Linked DNA regions of Luteipulveratus mongoliensis. The protein of the gene in region 1 interacts with the protein of each later gene in a pairwise test. Links are inferred from orthologs where the notes say so. Each region holds a gene or a part of one and is shown on either strand. Other genes may lie near its edges.

The links.
Region 2: the proteins of VV02_RS08350 (region 1) and ndk interact in binary tests that used the Escherichia coli proteins (3 or more experiments, as listed by UniProt). The link is inferred for Luteipulveratus mongoliensis from one-to-one orthologs.

The regions. Positions count from the first base shown.
Region 1 is NZ_CP011112.1:1,748,492-1,751,633, reverse strand. What follows is about bases 113-2,941. They hold VV02_RS08350 (5-formyltetrahydrofolate cyclo-ligase), read left to right. Parts: upstream 113-1,168; coding sequence 1,169-1,714; downstream 1,715-2,941. Other genes in these bases: VV02_RS08345 (penicillin acylase family protein), read right to left, coding at 1,718-2,941; galU (UTP--glucose-1-phosphate uridylyltransferase GalU), read right to left, coding at 113-876. In the rest of the region: more of galU, read right to left, coding at 1-112; more of VV02_RS08345, read right to left, coding at 2,942-3,142. UniProt on the Escherichia coli protein: Involved in the removal of 5-formyltetrahydrofolate.
Region 2 is NZ_CP011112.1:3,852,843-3,855,931, forward strand. What follows is about bases 180-2,955. They hold ndk (nucleoside-diphosphate kinase), read right to left. Parts: upstream 1,894-2,955; coding sequence 1,465-1,893; downstream 180-1,464. Other genes in these bases: ptsP (phosphoenolpyruvate--protein phosphotransferase), read left to right, coding at 180-902; VV02_RS18285 (MarR family winged helix-turn-helix transcriptional regulator), read left to right, coding at 934-1,461; VV02_RS18295 (undecaprenyl-diphosphate phosphatase), read right to left, coding at 1,924-2,763; VV02_RS18300 (DUF4233 domain-containing protein), read right to left, coding at 2,760-2,955. In the rest of the region: more of ptsP, read left to right, coding at 1-179; more of VV02_RS18300, read right to left, coding at 2,956-3,089. UniProt on the Escherichia coli protein: Major role in the synthesis of nucleoside triphosphates other than ATP. The ATP gamma phosphate is transferred to the NDP beta phosphate via a ping-pong mechanism, using a phosphorylated active-site intermediate.

The DNA.
Region 1 (3,142 bases):
GAAGTCAGGCCCGAGCTCGCGGTGCCGCACCGCCAGACGAACCATCGCCTTCAGGTAGTCCAGACGGTCGCCCGTGTCGTAGCGACGCCCCTTGAACACGACACCGATGACACCCGAACCCTCGCCGTCGGACGTGATGGCTTCCTGCAGCGCGTCGGTCAGCTGGATCTCGTTGCCGCGGCCCGGCGCGGTGTGCTCGAGGATCCCGAAGATCGACGGGTCGAGCACGTAGCGACCGATGATCGCGAGATTGCTGGGCGCCTCGCCGACGGCGGGCTTCTCAACCAGCGCCGTCACGCGTACGACATCCTCGCCGGCACCCTCGACCGGCTCGACGGCGGCGCAGCCGTAGAGGTGGATCTGGTCCTCCGGCACCTCCATCAGCGCGATGACGCTGCCGCCGTGGCTCTCCTGCGCGTCGATCATCCGCTCGAGGAGGTTTTCCTGCTCATCGATCAGGTCGTCACCGAGCAGCACCGCGAACGGCTCGTCGCCGACGTGCGAGCGCGCACACAGCACCGCGTGCCCGAGACCGCGCGGCTCGCCCTGCCGGACGAAGTGCACCTCACCGAGGTTGGCGGACTTGTGCACCCGACGCAGGCGCATCTCATCGCCCTTGCGCTCCAGCGCCTGCTCCAGCTCCCAGTGCCGGTCGAAGTGGTCCTCCAGCGCAGCCTTGTTGCGACCCGTGATGGTCAGGACATCGTTGAGCCCGGCACGGACGGCTTCCTCTACGACGTACTGGATGGCCGGCTTGTCCACCACCGGCAGCATCTCCTTGGGGATCGCCTTCGTGGCCGGCAGGAACCTGGTGCCCAGTCCGGCCGCAGGGATCACTGCCTTGCGGACTCGTCGGGGTCGAGGGGTCGTCGTCATGGCCGCCAGGGTACTGACGGGTCGCTCCGTCCGTTTGGTGGAGCCACATCTACACCGCTGGTCGAGTAGGCGAGCACCGCTGGTCGAGTAGGCGAGCGCCATGGCGCGAGCCGTATCGAGACCAAGGCTTCCGTACGCCGGTCACCCCGGCTGCGGGAGGAGGGTCCTCTGCGTCGCAAACCATCCGGCCTCGCAAGCTCGGCCTCCCGCCAGGCCCGCCATGCTCCTCCGAGGACCCTCCTCCCTCCGCCTCCGTAGCCACATCACCCAACGGCTTGGGAGACTCGGCGGCATGCGGACGTTGCCGGACGACAAGGTGCGGGCCAGGCGGGCGATCCGCGCTGGGCGGCGAGCGCGCCGCGACGCGCAGTCGGCGGCCGACCGTCGGGCCGATGGCGAGGCGATCCGTGACGCGATCATCAGCGTGATCAGCCCTGAAGCGCCGGTTGCGGCGTACGAGTCGCTGGCGACCGAGCCGCCGACGGAGGCGCTGATCGCGGCACTGCGCGAGGCGGGCCACGAGGTTCTGCTCCCCGTGCTGCTGCCGGACAAGGACCTGGACTGGCGCAGCGGCGACGACGAGACCCAGACCCTCGGGACGGACGCGATCGCGGGCGCCGGCGTGATCGTCGTACCGGCCCTGGCCATCGCTCGCGACGGGCTGCGGCTGGGCCAGGGCGGCGGGAGCTATGACCGAGCGTTGGCGCGCCGCGCGCCGGGCGCGTTGGTGGTGGCAGTGGTGTACGACGACGAGCTGGCCGACGTCGTACCGTCCGACCCGCACGACCAGGCTGTCGACGCGGTGGTCACGCCCGCGGGAGGGTTGGCCCGCCTCTGAGGCTCAGCCGCCGGACAGCGTGAGCGTGTGCTTGCGATCGTCGTGGACAGCCTCGGTCGAGCTCGGCCACGGATAGCTGCGGCCGGCCCGCCAGGCGCTGGTCTGGTCGTCGTAGTGCCCGTGGAACGGATGTCCGGACGAACCGCCCAGCAGCACCCAGCGGGAGGCATCGAGATTGTCCAGATCGACGACCATCCGCATCGAGGGCGCGGTCTGTACGCCGTAGCCCTCCGTCGCGTCCCAGGCCGTCGCGTTGACGATGCCCTGGCCGCCGTCGACACCCCAGGGGCCCTCGTTGACCGCGGCGCGGACGATCTTCGGGGCGTCCTCGCCGAGCACGAGGTGCTTCAGCTCGAGCTGGTGGGCGTGGCCCCAGGTCCAGCGACTCGGATCCTTGCCCATCTCGCGCGTGAGGCTGAGGCGCGCCTCGACCAGTGCTTTGCGCAGGATCGCGTCGCGGCGCTCGATGACTCCAGGGGTCCGCCGGTCGTCCCACCAGGCGTCCGTCGGCTTGCGCAGCAGCCCCTCGACCACGGCTTGGTCGCGGGCGCCTCCCGTCGGCGCGAGATCCTCGGGCAGCTCGTCGAAGGTCGCGGACAGCAGCGCCCGCCACACCGCGTTGTAGTAGGCCGCGGCTGCTGACTGCTTGCCGCTCGCGGGTGTCGTGAAGTCCCAGGTCTTCAGCAGGTTGCGGCCGTCCTTGGTGAACGCGTCGTTGCCCAGGTCGACCGCGAGCAGCTGCTTGACCAGCTGCTTCGCGAACGGGTTGGTGCTGTCCGTCTGGATCTCGCTCATCGTCTCGACCGAGATCTTGCCGCCGTCACGAGTCGCAGCCTGCAGACGCTCCAGGATCCGGTTGCTGCGATAGCCCGGCGCCCACTCGCTCGTGAGGTAGGGCCGGGTCGATGCCGTGACCGCGTTGTTGGCGGTGACGATCATGCCTTCGGGCGGGTTCAGACTGCTGGGCAGCTGGTCGTACGGCACCGTGCCCGTCCAGTCGTACGCCGAGTTCCAGCCGGGTGCCGGCCAGAACCCCGGCGGCGCTCCGGCCACCGACGAGCGCCTGATCGGTACGACTCCCGGAGCCTGGTAGCCGATGTTGCCGGACCGGTCGGCGTACACCAGATTTTGCGATGGTGCCGCGAAATTCCTTGCTGCTGCTCGGAACTCGGTCCAGTTGCGCGCCTTGCCGAGCGCGAGCAAGGAGTCCGCCGTGCGACCGGGCCGCAATGCCGTCCAGGCCAGGGCGACGTCGTATTTCTGCTTACCAGCGCCTGGCAGCTTGCCGCCGGCGCCCCCGGCAGCGACGTCGTCGTCCACGTCGGACAGCAGCGGCCCGTGCACGGTCTCGCGCACGGTGATGTCCACGGGCTTGCCACCGGCGACCGAGATGCGCTCGCTTCGAGTCCTGAGCGGGACCTGGCGGCC
Region 2 (3,089 bases), 2.1 Mb from region 1 along the record:
GGCTCGTGCGGGACCGGACCGGCGAGCGCGACGACGCGGTCGCCCACGCTGATGAGCCTGTCGTACTCGCGGACGGCACCACGGTGCACGTCATGGCCAACATCGCGTCCGTCGCCGATGCGCGTTCCGCCGCTGAGCTCGGCGCAGATGGCGCAGGGCTGCTGCGTACGGAGCTGCTGTTCGCCGACCGGGGAGAGATGCCGTCCGTGCGGGAGCAAGCGGAGGCGTACGTCGAGGTCGCGCGGGCGCTCGGCGGTCCGATGACCATCCGGACCTGGGACGTCGGCGCGGACAAGCCGTTGTCGTACTTGCCCCTCCCCCGTGAGGACAACCCGTTCCTCGGACGGCGCGGGCTGCGCGCCTTCGAGGACGCACCAGGGGCGCTCGTCGACCAGCTCGAGGCGGTCTGCCGGGCCGCGGCTGAGGCGCCGAGCCCGATGCGGGTGATGTTCCCGATGGTGACGACGCCGGACGAGGTGGACTGGGCGCTCTCGCGACTGGACGAGGCCGCGGAGCGGGTCGGTGGGCGACCGGACAACCTGCAGGTCGGCGTCATGATCGAGGTGCCGGCCGCGGCTCTCACCGCCGCGGAGATCACCAGGCGTCTCGACTTCGTCAGTATCGGCACCAACGACCTCACCCAGTACGTCATGGCCGCCGAGCGCGGCAATGGCGGCGTCGCACACCTGCTGGACCCCGGCAGCCCCGCGGTGCTGCGCCTGATCGAGATCGTCTGCCGCGAGGTGCGCTCGGGCGTCGAGGTAGCCGTATGCGGTGATGCGGCAAGCCGGCCAGACCTTGCAGAACGCCTGGTATCCCTCGGCATTCGAGAGCTGAGTGCGAGCCCTCCCGCCATCCCCGTGGTCAAGGCGAGGTTGCGCCGAGCCGCGCTCGATTCGTGACCCAGGCTCGGTGGTGGCACACTGACCAGCCATGACGCCACGCAAGAAGGCGGTCGGGCCTACCGAGCGCGAGCGCTACGAGGCCGAGGTCGCCGCCTATGTCGAGGCCGGCGGCAGTGAAGACGTCCAACGCGTCATCACGGCGGTCCACGGACTGCACCGCCGCCTGTCGCAGTGGTACACCCAATCGCTGACCGATGTCGGCCTGTCCGGCGGCGAGTGGGGCGTGATCTCCCAGCTGGCGACCGCACCTCATGGCACGGTCATGACACCGACCCAGCTGGCGAGCGCCGCAGCGGTCGCACCGTCCTCGATGACGCATCGGCTCGACAAGATGTCCGATCGCGGCCTCATCAAGCGGACCCCCGACCTCGAGAAGCGCACCCGCGTCCTGGTGACACTCACCGAGGCCGGCTGGCAGATGTTCCAGCAGGTCGTGAAGAACTCCGACGTCGTGGAGTCGGACGTCCTCGAGCGGCTGACCTCAGCGCAGCGGGACCAGCTCGCCGACCTGCTCGAGCTGGCCATCACCGGCGTGGACGACGCCCTCGCCACCTGACGATCAGCCCTGAGGGAACCAGATCCCGATCTCGCGCTCGGCGGACTCCGTTGAGTCCGAGCCGTGGACGATGTTCTGCTGAACGGCCAGACCCCAGTCGCGACCGAGGTCGCCACGGATCGAACCCGGCGCAGCCTCAGTCGGATTGGTCGCTCCAGCCAAGGAGCGGAAGCCCTTGATGCAGTCCTGGCCCTCGATGACCACGAAGGTCGCCGGGCCTGACGACATGAAGTCCACCAGCGGCTCGTAGAAAGGCTTGCCCTCGTGCTCGGCGTAGTGCTGAGCCAGGCGGGCCTTGTCAGCGGTCTCGACCTTGAGGGCGACCAAGGTGTAGCCCTTGGCCTCGATGCGGCGCAGCACCTCCCCGGTGAGTCCGCGGCGGTAGCCGTCGGGCTTGACGATGACCAGGGAGCGCTCGATCTGTGCAGTCACGGTGGAGACCCTATCCGGGGCCCTCCGCGGCTACGCGGGGGGCGCACCTGCTTCGACGACGCCGCCGATCAGCAGGCCGAAGATCACCAGCGCGAGGATGACGCGGTAGATCACGAACGGCTTGAAGTCGTGGCTGGAGATGTAGCGCATCAGCCACGAGATGACGACGTAGCCGACGACGAACGCGAGCGCGGTCGCGATCGCGATCTGACCCCAGGGTGGGTTGGGGTCGTCCTCGCCGATCTTGACGATCTTGAACAGTCCCGAGGACAGGACGGCCGGGATGGCCAGGAGGAACGAGTAGCGCGCCGCGGCCTCACGCGTGTAGCCCATGAACAGACCACCGGCGATGGTGCCACCGGAGCGCGAGACACCGGGAATCAGCGCGAGCGACTGCCAGAACCCGAACGCCACACCGTCACGAGAATCGAGGTTCGCCAACGTCTTTCGCTGCCTCGCACGCGAGTCGGCGTAGGCGATCACCAGACCGAAGCCGAGCAGCATCGATGCGGTCAGCCAGAGGTTGCGCAGCGTGTCATCGATCCAGTTCTGGAACAGCAGACCGAGGATGCCGATCGGGAGGCTGCCGAGGATGACAAGCCAGCCCATCCGCGCGTCAGGGTCGGACGTGGGCACGTCACCGAGGATCGAGAGAAACCACTGCTTGATGATCCGGACGATGTCCTTGCGGAAGAACACCAGGACCGCGGCCTCGGTGCCGAGCTGGTTGATGGCGGTGAACGCCGACCCACCACCGTCGTTGTCGAAGAACAGTCGCGCCGTGATCAGCTGATGCGCTGAGCTGGAGATCGGGAGGAACTCGGTGAGGCCTTGGACGATGCCGAGGACGATGGCCTCGAACCAGCTCATGCAGAACTCCCTGTGTAGTCGCGGGTCAGCTGGTCCATCTTGTTGCCCTGGAAGAGGGCAGTGACCCACAGGGCGCCGAAGATCACTCCGACGATCACCATCGCGGGAACGATGAACGCAAACGCGAGGGTAGCGGCCTGGACGAGCCAACCGAGGGTGACTCCCCAAGGTCGACGCAATGCACCGGAAGTCAGCAGGGAGATCACAGCCAGCACGCAGCCCAGGAGCAGGTACGTCGACCGGTTGCCGTCGTCGTCGGCGCGCGAGATCCCATACGCCACAAGGGCGCCGAAGAACACCGCGAACGCCTGGCCGGCAAGGACAAC